One region of the Exiguobacterium sp. 17-1 genome, then DNA from elsewhere that is predicted to be linked to it. Evidence: a T-box and tRNA genes for the amino acid it is inferred to sense, from the RefSeq annotation. Region 1 holds a T-box; the other regions hold tRNA genes.
What was found. The T-box of region 1 lies ahead of argS (arginine--tRNA ligase). A T-box ahead of a tRNA ligase gene usually reads a tRNA of that ligase, here a tRNA-Arg.

Region 1 (4,983 bases):
AAATCCCCCGCTTCATTCACAGCTCGTGAATGAAGCGGGGGATTTTGATGTCGTCTCTTTTACAGAGAACGAACAAGTGAAGCGCGAACTAAATCAACTTGTGTAAATTCTGTTTTATCGGCAAATTGATTCACGACACGGCGGACTTCACCTTGACGGCGGACGAAGCTTGTTGGAACCGGTGTTTTCCGGACAAGTTGCTCATACAATGTCGTCAACTGATGATCATCGATGACAGTCGTCATTTGATCGAGGAATAACAAAACATGGAGACGGTTCAAATAATCCCACGGCTTGTCTTCCGAACGAAATTCATTTCGTGCCAACCATTTCTTCAGACCGATAGCATCGATTTGATTCAACGTCTCTTTTGTACGGGGAGCTTTCCATAACGCCAATAACTCACCGAGTTTTTTGCGCGTTTGTTTTTTTGCCATGAAGAACTCGAAGTTACTTTTCGTATCGAGTGCGTCACCGCTGATCGGAGCAATTTGATCAGCTCCTGGTGCTGTCACGAAATCTAAGATGAAATCGACTGATTCGCCTGGCAGCCACGTGGCAACCTTTCCGTGAAAATCAGCAATAAAAGCGATGGATGCAGCCAAATCTTCCTGATTCATTTGTGTAGATGCGTGCTGTAACCGTTCCATTGTCTCTTTGTTCATATGATAACCCCATCTTTAATCTGATTTATATTACATTTCTTCTGGAGCGCCGACACCGAGCAGGCGTAATCCTTCCGTCAATACAATCGTAACCGATTTTACGAGCGCGAGGCGAGATTGTTTTTCCGCATCGTCTTCGAGGACACGAACCTGTCCGTAATATTTGTTGAAGCTTTGAGCTAAATCAAGGACATAACGGCTGATGATCGATGGTTCGCGACGTGTAAACGCCCGGTCAATCACTGTCGAGAACTGGTTCAGCATCGAGACGACACCCCATGAATAGTCGTCTGCACTACCGGCAAATGCTGATCCATCATATTCGCCTTTACGTAATAATGAATTTGCCCGTGCATTCGTATATTGGACGTATGGACCTGTTTCTCCTTCAAATTTCAACATTTGCTCCAAATCGAATTCAATGTTGTTCATGCGCTCATTTTTTAAATCATGGAAAATGACAGCACCGACACCGACTTCGCGTGCCGTCTGTTCGGCATTGGCAAGGTTCGGATTTTTCTCAGCGATGTTTTGTTTCGCGACATTGATTGCATCTTGAAGCACTTCTTCGAGAAGGACAATCCGTCCTTTACGTGTCGACATCTTTTTCCCGTCTTTCATGATCAGACCAAACGGGACATGGTGCATACCGTCGACATTTTCAAAACCAAGTTTCTTCAGAACAGCAAACAGCTGTTTAAAGTGAAGGGCTTGTTCGCCACCGACAACATAAAAGGCTTGCTCAAAACCGTATGTCTCAAGACGATAGACGGCAGCAGCCAAATCGCGTGTCGCGTATAATGTCGCACCGTCTTTTTTCTTGATCAAAGCAGGAGGCATTCCTTCAGCTTCGAGGTCGACGACCATGGCGCCTTCCGACTCGACGAGCAACTCTTTTTCTTCTAATAAATCGATGACGTGCTGCATCTTATCATTATAGAAGGCTTCACCGTTCAAGCTGTCGAAACTGACACCCAGCATTTCATACACACGGTTGAACTCGACGAGCGAAACTTCACGGAACCATGTCCAAAGTGTCGTCGCTTGTTCGTCACCCTGTTCGAGTTTTTTGAACCAAGCCCGCCCTTCATCTTCAAGAGCCGGATTTTCTTCCGCTTCTTCATGGAAACGGACATATAGTTTCAACAATTCTTTGATTGGCTCAGCGCGGACGTCTTCTTCCTTGCCCCACATGTTGTAAGCAACCATCAACTTGCCGAACTGTGTACCCCAGTCTCCCAGGTGGTTGATGCCGACGACTTCGTATCCTTTTTTCCGTGAAATCTGGTTCAATGCGTTTCCGATGACTGTCGAACGTAAATGTCCCATCGAGAATGGTTTTGCGATGTTCGGAGACGAGAAATCCGTGACAATCGTTTTGCCGTTCGCTTCGCTTGATCCGTAAGCTTGTTGTTCTTCTAACACACGTTTGATGATTTCGCGCGAAACCACTTCCCGGTTCAAGAAGACGTTCACGTACGGTCCGGCTGCTTGCACGTTCGAGAATAGTGGATTATCGATTTTTTCAGCCAGCTCTGTCGCAATCATCATCGGTGCTTTGCGGAATGCTTTCGCGAGTTGGAAACATGGGAACGCCAGGTCTCCGTGATCCTCGTGTTTTGGTTGTTCGATCAACTGTTCAATTTCTTCTTGTGACAATGCGTCACCGATCACATCATGTAATACTTGGGCATACTGTTGCTTGTAACTCATCTTGTTTCCTCCAAACAGTTTATTTTTTCCAATAAAAAACGCCCTTTGCGCAACACGCAAAGAGACGGAATGACCGCGGTACCACTCTTCTTGATGTCGACGGTACGACACCCACTTTAGCGGGGGTAACGGGGGTCCCCCGGCTAGGCCTGATCACATGGATTCGGATAGCGTCTCGGAAGTGCGTTTCACGATGGTCTAATCTGTTCAGGCTTCCACCGTTCCCTGATTCGCTGGCCGATTAAATCATATCGCTACTTTCTTCGTCATCGATTGTTTGATATCTTTCACATTATACGCAATTCACTGCATTCTCTCAACCTTATTTTTTTGTAAATCCATCATCATAATTTCCACAAAACGGGTATAAGTAGGGAAGGACTGTTAAAGGAGGGAGACGCATCATGGTCTACTATCAAAAAGTCGCACGAAACAGTTGGCTCGTCTTGTGTCTCGTTGTTAGTCTGCTTACCTTCACTTTACTTATCCATCCGACACTCATCGACTTTCCACTCTCATTCGGCAATGCAGCCTACCTTCTTGCACTTATCATCTTGTTCCAGTTCGACAACGTCCGTCGGGGGGGCATTTATTATACGTTTCAGGAAGGAATCATCTTGTTTATCTTTCTCAACTACGGTTTATTGCCGTCGATCTTGCTCAGTCAGATTGGTATCATCATCTTTCAAATTTTTTCTCATAAAAAAGAAATCCGTCTCAAACGGTTTTTATACTTGTATCCAATCAATGTCCTGTTTGATTTGTTTTATCTCGCTTGTCCCTCACTCGTTTACTTGGCACTCGGTGGGCCCATCGGTACTGGATTCACGTACTCGGAAGCGATCGTTCCCTTTTTAGGATACTTAACGGCTGTCATGCTCGTCTCTTACTTGCAGTGCCGTTTCGTCAATCGTGTCTTGTATCTGAAATACGATTGGATCCGTCTTGTCCGTTTGCAGACACTGGTTTACGGGACGAGTATGCTGTGTGCGTTTCTCGGCATCTGGTTTTACGATGAAAACCCGCTCATCGCCGCTTCCGTCTCAGCACTCATCTTACTTTTGTTCAAACGGTTGCTCCAACAACGGGGTGTGACGATGGAAGCGAACGAAAAAGCCAAACGGTTTGATGACGCGAAAGAACGATTGCTGATTTCCCGGTTCGAACAAGAAACGAGTGACTCCTTATTACGCGACTTGCCTCACCTGATTGATTTTTCCGAAGGCTGGATTTCGATTCAGCAACAACGCAAGCAAACCATCTACAACATACGGACGAAAACAATCATTGATGTCCTGCCTCTGTTCCATTCCTTGTCGGCTGAACAGCTGCAGACCCCAATCATTCATGGCCTTCGGTTCGATTGGGGTACAGATATCCAGATTGACTTACCTGTTGATCGTCATTCGATGATTGCGATTCCGTCCATCACAAACGAAGATGTCGATGTATCGATCGTCCTGTTTCATCAAACCGCTGATGCCTATGATGCGACAAGTGCCGATGAGCTTTCACGTTTGTTACGTATTTTCTGCCGGGTGTTGCACCGTTCGCAGGAAACATATCAACTGTATGCTGAAAGCCGGACTGACGCTTTGACGGAGCTCGCCAACAGCCGTGCGTTTTACGAAGAAGGGGCACAGCAATTCGCCTCCGACCGCTATCCGCTGTCAATTATTTTATTTGATATCGATCACTTCAAACACGTCAACGATACGTATGGCCATAAGGTCGGTGACCTTGTCCTGCGTGAGCTTGGTCGCAGAATTCGGTCCGTGCAACAGAAAAAGCAGCATGTCTTCGCAGCGCGATACGGTGGAGAGGAGTTTGTTTTATTACTCAATCAATCGCCACAGAAACAAGCCATCGATTTTGCAGAAGAAATTCGTCATGCTGTCCTCGACCGACCGTTCGTCGTCGATGGATATCGCTTATCCATCACCATCAGTCTCGGCGTCGACACCGTCGAATATCCATCTGAACGGTCGTTCGAAGAATCGCTTCGTCAAGCGGATCATGCTCTTTATGTCGGTGGAAAACACAACGGTCGCAATTGTACCGCTCATTACGCTAATCTTTGAAAGGTCGTGACTCTATTGTCGATTACTGAAATTGCCCGAACAATCCCGACCCTTACATCGCCTCGAACCATTCGGATTTATCGTCCGACCGAACTACCTGTCGACGAAGCGCTCCCAGTCATTTATATGCATGATGGACAAAACGTGTTTAGTGGTGAGACCGCTTCTTTCGGAAAAGGCTGGGAAGTCCATCACGCACTGCACACCGTTCAGCTGCATGCGATGATCGTCGCCATCGACAGTCCGGATGATGGGATGGACCGATATGATGAATATGCGCCTTGGACGGACGAAGCTCTTTTAATGCGCAAGGCCTATCCGTCCCATCGCAAGACGATTGGTGGCAACGGAAAACAATACATGCACTGGATCGTTCACGAACTAAAACCGTATATCGACACGCATTATGCGACGATTCCGACAGATACGACCATGATCGGCAGTTCCATGGGTGGTGTCATTTCATTGTACGGCTTGTTTGCTTATCCGGAAGTCTTTACGCGTGTCGCTGCTTTATCGACGGC
Region 2 (4,983 bases), on a different contig from region 1:
GCGATTGGCTCGATTCCTGATTCGACGACAGCACCTTCGATTGTGTCTTGATATAAGATATCAAGTGCATCTTGGTAAAGTGCTTCTTCGCCGTACATTTTGTTAAACATTGCGCGTGGCATTTTTCCTTTACGGAAACCTGGTGTGTTCAATGTCTTAACGACTTTTTTGAACGCTTGGTCTACCGCTTTATCAAATGCTTCAGCAGGCGCTTCATACGTGAGAACGCCGAGGCTACCTGATTGTTTTTCCCATTTTGCAGTCATGCTGAGTCCCTCCAAAAATGTCAATTAGCGTACGTGTGTGTACAACAAGTCACATTATAGCACAATCGTTCTGAGGATTACCACTGTTGAACGAGGCATTCCCTTGAATTAGAGAAGTAATGCCTGCTCGTACTGTTTCCCTTCCGGTAATACGAAATAAACAGCCTGATAAATCCTTTTAGCTTGTTCACTCAAACCGGATGGTGGTGTTTCCGAACTGAAGTCGAGTTCTGTCAATTCATCGACTGCATCCAACCATTTCTGCCAGCCGTCTTCCCCCTCCAGTGTTTCTTTCGGAAAGACGATTTGATACCAACTCATGAACAACAGTGCCTTAAACGGATCCATTCGTCTTAATTTAAATGTCTCGTCACTAAAAGACTGTAATTCTAGCGCCTGTCTCGTGACATGTCTCTCGAGTTGATCCAGATTTTCAAAGACATGTTCTACCCGGATGGACGGAATCGATATCCGAAGCGGAAAGAGGTTCCGATCCTTAGGTAGTTGTGGAAGCCATGTCTGAATGACGAGAGCACTCTGTTCTTTGACATCTTCTCCCGTGAAGTAGTCCTGAACAATGTAGTGGACGAAAGAAGGATTTGTCTGTAAATCGAGTTGTCCGATTAATCGAAACTGTTCTGCAATCGTCCCGAGCCGGTAAAATTCAACCCAGTCACCTGCGTCTAACTGCAATGGTGATGTTTCACGGATTTTCACATAGGAGGAATCATCCGTTTGTCGAGCATCCCCTTTCTTACGCGAGAGCGACTGGGCCATTTCGTCTAATTTTAATGCAAGACCATACGGAAGATAGGGAGAGGCCGTCCGTAAGGCCACGTTAAATGAATACCGCTCTCCCTTTTCATACATGAAAAGGGCAATGAGTTGCTCGACACCATCTACATCCAGAAAAGGCTCGGCCACCTGTAAATAGGCCTCCACACCTTGTTCAGTTTTCATAAAGGCTTCCTGAATCGTATAGAGCATATAGAGAATGTCTTCTTCTGTTTCCAAGATTTTTAGTTGCCCCAACTCAGCCGTCAACTCATCTTGACTCAGTCTTGCAAGCCGCTTTCGCTCGTCTTCCAACGGTTGTTCCATCCAACGTGATTGCGACTGATTCACAGTCATCCCACCTTTTTCATATCTGTCTTACTTTGTAAACGGATCAAGCAAAGAAGTCCAGTTCGAGATGGCTTCTTGTAATTGCCCCGCCTGTTCGATTCCCATTTTGTTAAGTGTATCCAAGGAAACATCGGTTTCCAGCAATCGTGTGATATCTTCCGATTGATTTACGTACTGCTCCAGTTTTTCACTTAAGTTCTTCAGCTCCGCGGGCGGACTGTCTAAATTCGCAAGCCGTTCATCAATTTGGTTCAACTCTTCGTTCAACTGTTGAACCGTTCCATCATTTTGTAATTTTTCGATTTGCTGATCAAGTGCTTGTTCCGGATTTGCGGCATCGCGTGCTTCCGTCGCTGCCTGGTCGAGTTTTGTCGATAACTCTGATGTCACTTTCGACGTATCCTTGGCGATATCTTGCAATTGTCCTGCATAATCGACACTATTCTTTACATCCGTCACTTGTTGTTTCGCATTATCCACTGTATCCGTAACCTCGCTACAGCCGGCTAAAGCCGCTGTCAGTAAGAGGATTCCACTCATTCTCTTCAACATCTTCATCATCCCTTTCAAGTTCATGATACCTTAAGTATACCCGAAAAAAAGCATAAAAAAAAGAGACCTCCCTCATAAGGGAAGTCTCTATTTTAATTATAGTGTCCCAAGAGGGATTCGAACCCCCGACCGACGCCTTAGAAGGGCGTTGCTCTATCCAGCTGAGCTATTGAGACGTGTCAACACGAATAAACTATACTAAAACAATTCTTTCGTGTCAATCACATTCGTAAAAACTCTTTTTAAAGTGTCCCGTCGAGATGTAAAGCATTAATTTTTTCACCTGTCAAATCATAAAAGTCGACTGTAAATTGATTATTTTCTACCGCCAGCAACGCATACGTCTTTTCCGGACGATGGCGCGGCATCCGGATTGAACCCGGATTGATGAATAATTTACCGTCCCGCTGTTCGGCTTTTGCGACATGCGAATGACCGTATAAGACAATTGTTGCCGCTTTTTGATCAGCGTAGTGAACCAATTGATCCAGACTGTACTTCACATCTTGCCGGTGACCGTGGACACATAAAACACGAAACGCGCCCAGTTCCTCAACGACGTCATCCGGAAAATCATTCCCGTAATCACAATTTCCTTTTACAACACGATAGGGATATAACGATTCGGTATTCCCTGTCAGTTGGGAATCACCGCAATGAAAGGCAACATCTGCTTCTTGGTGGCGGTTGAATATCGTCAATAGTTCCTGATCGAGACCATGGCTGTCACTTACGATTAACGCTTTCATCTAAAATCACTCTCCCAAAAAAGTAGTTAATGCCGCTTCAAGTTTTCGCAATGCTTGTCCACGATGGCTGATGGTCGCCTTTTCACTTTTTGTTAGTTCGGCTGCCGTCTGATTTAATGACGGAATGAGGAACAACGGATCGTAACCAAAACCGTTTGTCCCCTTCCCTTCAAATCCAATTTGCCCTTCCATCGTCCCGCGGACAGTCAATGTTTCACCCGACGGTTTTGCAAGCGACAAGGCGCAGACGAAACGAGCTGCCCGCTGATCTGCCGGTGTATCTGCTAATTTTTCTAACAACAACGCATTATTGGCCGCATCCGACTTGTCCTCTCCTGCAAAACGGGCAGAGTAGACGCCCGGTGCTCCATTTAACGCATCCACTTCAAGCCCGGAATCATCCGATAGTACGGCGTGACCAAAGTAGGCTGCCGCTTCTCTGGATTTCAATTCCGCATTTTCTTCAAATGTCGATCCGGTTTCTTCGGTCTCCGGTGCCGTCTCGTAATCCAGTAAGGATTCAACGTCGTATCCGAGTCGTCCGAGCATCGCTTGAAACTCACCAACTTTTCCTGGATTTCTCGTTGCTACGATAATTTTCATCCGTGCTCCACCTCTTCCCCGACATACCACCATGAGGCGCCTAACGATTGTTCGGCCGCATGAAGGAGTTCTTCAATACCCTTTTCCCCAAGTTCAAGCATATCGAGCATTTCTTTGCGAGAAAAGGTTGCTTCTTCCCCTGTCGCTTGCAGTTCGACGATTTTTCCGGATGATGTCATGACAAGATTCAAGTCGACATCTGCCGCTGCGTCTTCTTCATAACAAAGATCAAGCAACAGCTCCGTCCCGACTTTCCCGACGGATACTGCCGCAATTCCTTCTTTGATTGGTGTATCCGTCAGCTTGCCGCTTTGAATCAATCCGTCAACCGCTAAGACAAGCGCCAGGAAACCGCCTGTAATCGCCGCTGTCCGGGTTCCACCATCTGCTTGCAGAACATCACAATCAATCCAAACCGTCCGTTCGCCCAATTTCTCCAGATTGACGACAGAACGTAATGCCCGACTGATCAATCGCTGAATTTCCATCGTCCGTCCCGTCTGCTTTCCTCGAACGGCTTCCCGTCCTGTCCGTTGTGCTGTCGCCCGCGGCAACATCGCATATTCGGCATTGATCCAGCCGTGTCGTTTCCCGCGTAAAAAGGGCGGGACTTTTTCTTCGACCGTTGCGGTACACAAGACGCGTGTATCCCCAACCGATATCAGTACGGATCCTTCCGCGTGTTTACTGACACCCGTCTCAAAATGAATTTTCCGCATATCCGTCCGTCCTCTTTGATCTAAACGCATTTTTCTTCCTCCGTTCCTAACACTAACCGTTTCGCTTGAACCGGTTGATTTAACCAGTCACTGGCGATTCGTTCAAAAGAGCGTGTATCACCGGTTGCATGATAGACATGTTCCGGAACACGATCAAGATCTGCCGTAATGCCGTTATAATCAAGCAATGCACTGACTTCAAGCGCCGTCTCATCTCCTGAAGAAATCAGCTGGACGTCTGGTCCGATGACTCGTCCAATGACTTCTGCAAGCAACGGATAGTGCGTACATCCTAAAATCAGTGTATCCATATCGTATGAGAGCAATGGTTTCAACGTGTTTGCAACGACGCGCTCAACATACGCTCCACTTGTCTGGGATGATTCGACAAGCGGGACGAACGGTGGACAGGCTAGCGACTCGACAACGACCTGACCCTCAACGTGACGTAATGCTTTTTCATACGAGTTGCTTTCAATCGTCATTTTCGTACCGATGACACCGATTCGTTTCGACCGCGTCACTTTGACCGCTGCCCGTGCACCGGGATCGATGACACCGATGATTGGAATCGATAACTTTTGACGCGCTTCTTTTAAAACGACCGCTGTTGCCGTATTGCAGGCGATGACGATCAATTTCACATCCTGAGCGACAAGAAAATCAATCATCTCCCACGTAAATTGACGAATTTCTTCTTCCGGCCGGGGACCATACGGACACCGTAATGTATCTCCGACATATATGATTTGTTCATGGGGCAGCTGACGCATCAATTCACGTGCGACCGTCAATCCACCAACCCCAGAATCTAATACTCCAATTGATCTATTCACGATTTCCCCTCACTTTCCTCTCATCTCATATGGTAACAAAAAAGGACGACGGTGCAAGACCGGCGTCCAAGAATGTACGATAAAGGATTACTGAGCAAGACCTTCGTTTGTCAGCATATCTGAAAGAGTCGTG
Region 3 (4,983 bases), on a different contig from region 1:
GACAGTTCGTAGTACATGAAGCACCAGAGATAACTGTTTCAGTTCCGTCAAGAATTTCGTGGTTCGTGTTGAAGACAACTGTTTTCATGTCGCCAGTAGCAGGTGCTGAGATAACGACTTTTTTAGCTCCAGCTTTCAAGTGAAGCTCAGCTTTTTCTTTGTCTGTGAAGAAACCAGTACATTCGAGAACGATGTCAACACCGAGCTCGCCCCATGGGAGTTCTTCTGGGTTGCGGTTAGCAAGTGTTTTGATTTCTTTACCGTTGACGAGGAAGTAACCATCGTGTACTTCAACTTCGCCATCGAAACGACCTTGAGTCGTATCATATTTCAAGAGGTGTGCAAGCATTTTAGTGTCTGTAAGGTCATTGATTGCGACTACTTCGATTCCGTCAAACTGAAGAATTTGACGAAGTGCCAAACGTCCGATACGTCCAAATCCATTAATACCAACTTTTACTGCCATGATAATTTTCCTCCTTTTAATGTAAAGCGAGTTATCTATTATTCAAAAGGGGGCTACCCTTTCAAAATCGTTGTTGCTGCCCCTTCATCCGTAATCAGGATGATGTCCGGGGACTGTTTGACATACGCGTTGATGGCTTCCGCTTTGGAATGTCCTCCGGCGACGACGATGACGTGTTCGACTTGTTTTAAGTCGTCCAGTTGAAGACCAACCGTCTTCACCCGATGCACGATCTTTCCGTCCCGATCGAAGTAATACCCAAATGCTTCTGCTACCGCATGTTCTTGTTCAAGCTGTTCCAGTAACTCGACTGAAGCGCGACGACGTTTTGCCATCGTTTTTGCCTCACCAATTCCATGTACCACGATTGAGGCATCTTTAATCATTTGTAACACATTTTTAATGCTTGGCTCTTCCACCATCTTCACAAACGTTTCCTTGCTGACCATGTCTGGAATGTGCAATAAGTGATAATCACTTTGTGCACGAGATGCCATCCGTGAACAGACCGTATTCGCTTGTAATTCAAGGGTTTCACCTAAGCCGCCACGTGCCGGCACGAATGTCATCGGACGGTTTTCCTTATCGGGCGACATCATCGCCGCGACGGAAGCCATCGTCGTACCTCCTGTGACTGCAATCGTATTGTGTACAGATGAAGAAAGTTCTCGTTTCAAACGTGCGACCGTCGCACGTCCCATATCGCGTTGCACCCAGAAGGTTTGATCCGAATCTCCTGGTACGATGACGACATCCCGGACGCCCAGTTTTTCCTTTAAGGCTTTCGCCATATCAGAAATTCCGGCCAGTTCTGCCATCACACTGTGCATACTTCGTAAGACGATCCGCCCTTCATCTGTCAAAGACATTCCTTGTGTCGCCACTTCGAGCAATCCTTGCTCTTTCAGGAAGTCCACTTCCCGACGTAACACCCGTTCCGTCAAGCCAAGGCTTGTCGCCAGTGTCCGTCGACCAATCGGCTGCATGAGCCGGACATAATGAAGTATGTCGTAACGTGTCTGCATTTCTTCGATCAGATCAGGCACGATTCGTTTTTGGATCTGTACTAACTGCCGAATCATGTATTCCCGCTCCTCTCAAATTGCTGGACACTTTACGTCCCGCGTGTCATATCTTGTCCCACTTGGTACATCCTCATCATAACAGCCCTCGTACAAGGATTCAAGCCTCGCCCTTTAACTTTTTTCAAGTAAGCGGTTTCTTATCGTCTCCGTCTCAAATTTGCCATAACTCCAAATTTCAGACTGATGCATCACGACAGGAATTTCATATAAAAACCGGAGACTGAGCGCAGCATCTTCTTCAATGTTAATTTCTTCGAACGTCCAATCCGGAAATTCATCAAGTACGAAATCAAGTAAGAAGGCGGCTTCCTCACATAGCGTACATCCGGGACGTGAATACAGTGTTAAGGTCGTGTGTTCTTTTGATGGCATCATTCATTCGCCTCTCGTCGTTTCGTCATGTCGGACCGGGTCAAGTTCAGACTCGCTCGATACTTCGCGACTGTCCGTCTTGCGACTTGGATGCCTTCCAGGTCAAGACGGTTGACGATCTGTTGATCCGACAGCGGCGCGGTCGCTTCCTGAATCAATTGTGCCATTCGGGCCTTGATTAAAAAGCTCGATGTGCCACTTTGCGTCTTCGATACGAAAAAATTCTCAAGCTCAAGGGTCCCCTGAATCGTCCGGATCGTTTTGTTGACGATCGCCCGACCAATCGTCGAAGGATGGTATCCCGTTTGTTCGGCGACCTCTTTTTTCGTCAATGGTTCTAAATGGAGTTCCCCTTTGAACCAACGGATTTGCCGTGCTACTATGACGTCTAGAATCGCATGCAGTGTCTTGCGTCGTCGTTCATAAGCGCTCAAAAAAGGTGTTGCTTCCTCAAGATCCGTCCAGGACGTATCGAGCGTTAAGCCGTACCAATTAATTTGCGCCTGACCGTCCACCCACGCGACATCGGCTTCCGGTATCGTTCTGGTGGTCGATGTCGGTAAGACCGGTGTTTTCGGCAACCGTTCAATCCGTCGCTTCATGTGTCTCCGCTCTGTCCCATCATCGATTTTTTCCAGCACCTCTTTCAGAGACCGCCCTTCTGACAGCTCTGCAACCAAATCAATTAAACGATCTTCTTCAAGCTCCATGGCATGCAACAGGCGACACTCTGCTTCCGAGCGTGCCGCAATTCCGGTAGGTTCACATTGCTGGAGCAGTTGTCGTGCTTGCCTGATCATCGGCTCCTCACTATCAAGCAAGACCGCTAATCGCTCGTCTGTCGTTCTGAGTAATCCATCCGCGTCTAAGTACATGATGAGTTGTTCCGCCATATATCTTATTTCCTGTCTGACCGATTCTAAACGTATTTGCCGAAGAAGTTCCGCTTCAAACGAGTCAATCCGGTCGGCGACTTGCTCCAAATCCGGCGGAATCATTTTTCCTCCATTATGTTCTGTCCGAGCAGCACGACGAATGATTCGGTACAGACGCTCCTCGAGTTCTGCCCGCGTCTCTTCCAGCACTGCCAATTGAAACAACTGGGCTGCGGACATCACAAGACGTTGTGCTTGTTCTTGTCTCTGTTCCATCCGTTCACCTCCCCTTTCCCGATTGAATTCGATTCTGCTTCTATTATATAGGATGGACCTCGATTCAATCGTCTCTTACGTTTTGACAAAAAACCAACAAACTCGAAAATCTAGTATTGCTTTTCTGAAAAAATGTCGGTATACTATTAATTGTTCAGTACAAACATGCACCCGTAGCTCAGGGGATAGAGCACTGGTTTCCGGTACCAGGTGTCGGGAGTTCAAATCTCTCCGGGTGTACCATACTTGAATCTTCAGGCAATACCGTTTACGGTGTTGCCTTTTTTCTATATTGATATGTTTAGCAGCACTGGTTTCAGGAAAAATACATAAAACCAACAGCGTATCTTTTGACCAATATTGACCAAAGGATTATGATAAGGACAAGTCGAATATGAGCTACATACCAACTATAAGGAGGCAAAGACTATGTTAATTCCAACAGTCATCGAACAAACCAACCGCGGGGAACGTGCTTACGATATCTATTCACGTTTGCTCAAGGACCGTATCATCCTTCTCGGGAGCGCGATTGACGACAACGTCGCCAACTCAGTCGTTGCCCAGTTACTCTTCCTAGCAGCAGAAGATCCAGATAAAGAAATCTCGCTTTACATCAACAGCCCAGGTGGCTCAATCACAGCAGGTATGGCGATTTACGATACGATGAACTTCATCAAACCACAAGTTTCAACGATTTGTATCGGAATGGCTGCCTCAATGGGTGCATTCTTGCTTCAAGCCGGCGCTAAAGGAAAACGTTTTGCCCTTCCAAACGCTGAAATCATGATTCACCAACCACTCGGCGGTACACAAGGTCAAGCATCGGACATCAAAATCCATGCGGAACGTATCATCAAAATGCGTGAACACTTAAACAAAATCATGGCTGAAAACACAGGACAACCACTTGGAGTCATCGAGCGTGACACAGAGCGCGATAACTTCATGTCTGCTCAAGCAGCAGCTGACTACGGTTTAATCGACCGCGTCATGGAACGTGCATAATTTTCACCAGACCGTCTTCGCTGATTGCGAGGACGGTTTTTTCGTACATACAAAAAAAGACCTTCGTCCCTTGCGTCGCTCTTCTCAGAACAGACACGGACAGAGGTCCTTATTTATTAGTCGATCAAATCTGTGATATCAGAAACGATATCGTGGTTTTCGCGAATCAATGTGTAAATCCCGTTCGCATGCGGTGAAAGCTCTTCTTCTGCCTGTAATTGCTTCAGGAACAACGATGTCGCAAAGGCGACGAGCGTACTTTTTGGCACACCGATCGTTTTCGCTTTTTTCGTAAGCACTTCATCAAACTTCGCATCAACTGTCAGCGAAATACGTTTTTTCTCATTAGCCATTTCAAAAACTCCTTAATTCGAACATTTAGTTGCATCGACTATATATTATAGTAGACTATGGTTCATCTCGCAAGTTACTCCCTAAAGAGACCCGGTCATCGACTCCCCGTTTCGCATTTTATCCGCAATTTGATCAATCTTGCGCAATCGATGATTGATCCCGGATTTCGAGATGGAACCACTCTCGACCATCTCACCTAACTCCTGCAAGGTCACATCTTGGTGTGTCACCCGCAAAATGGCGATTTCTTTTAATTTGTCCGGTAAGACATCGAGTCCGACCGTCCGTTCGAGAAACTTGATGTTCTCGACCTGGCGTAACGCCGCCCCGACGGTTTTGTTGAGGTTCGCCGTCTCGCAGTTGACGAGCCGGTTGACCGAATTCCGCATGTCTTTTAAGATCCGGACATCTTCAAAGCGTAACATCGAATACGTCGCTCCGACGAGCTTCAGAAAATCAGAAATCTTCTCACTTTCCTTGATGTAGAGAATATGTCCTTTTTTCCGCTCGATCGCTTTCGCATTCAAATCAAATTGATTTGTCAGGC

Region 2: it has a tRNA-Arg gene. The T-box ahead of argS (arginine--tRNA ligase) is inferred to sense a tRNA for this amino acid. The anticodon was not compared.
Region 3: it has a tRNA-Arg gene. The T-box ahead of argS (arginine--tRNA ligase) is inferred to sense a tRNA for this amino acid. The anticodon was not compared.

The regions. Positions count from the first base shown of each region.
Region 1 covers NZ_JALIGJ010000005.1:55,478-60,460, forward strand. The annotation lists gene MUN34_RS12950 (hypothetical protein) at 60-665, opposite strand; gene argS (arginine--tRNA ligase) at 696-2,378, opposite strand; T-box leader at 2,436-2,657, opposite strand; gene MUN34_RS12960 (GGDEF domain-containing protein) at 2,783-4,459, shown strand; gene MUN34_RS12965 (alpha/beta hydrolase) at 4,475-4,983, shown strand, end outside.
Region 2 covers NZ_JALIGJ010000001.1:650,843-655,825, reverse strand. The annotation lists gene tig (trigger factor) at 1-266, opposite strand, end outside; gene MUN34_RS03190 (hypothetical protein) at 375-1,397, opposite strand; gene MUN34_RS03185 (hypothetical protein) at 1,419-1,943, opposite strand; tRNA gene MUN34_RS03180 (tRNA-Arg) at 2,046-2,119, opposite strand; gene MUN34_RS03175 (metallophosphoesterase family protein) at 2,186-2,692, opposite strand; gene MUN34_RS03170 (XTP/dITP diphosphatase) at 2,699-3,295, opposite strand; gene rph (ribonuclease PH) at 3,292-4,044, opposite strand; gene racE (glutamate racemase) at 4,035-4,850, opposite strand; gene MUN34_RS03155 (phosphocarrier protein HPr) at 4,938-4,983, opposite strand, start outside.
Region 3 covers NZ_JALIGJ010000001.1:403,370-408,352, reverse strand. The annotation lists gene gap (type I glyceraldehyde-3-phosphate dehydrogenase) at 1-466, opposite strand, end outside; gene MUN34_RS01950 (sugar-binding transcriptional regulator) at 520-1,545, opposite strand; gene MUN34_RS01945 (glutaredoxin family protein) at 1,663-1,926, opposite strand; gene MUN34_RS01940 (RNA polymerase factor sigma-54) at 1,923-3,074, opposite strand; tRNA gene MUN34_RS01935 (tRNA-Arg) at 3,242-3,317, shown strand; partial or broken gene clpP (ATP-dependent Clp endopeptidase proteolytic subunit ClpP) at 3,498-4,082, shown strand; gene MUN34_RS01925 (hypothetical protein) at 4,199-4,435, opposite strand; gene whiA (DNA-binding protein WhiA) at 4,517-4,983, opposite strand, start outside.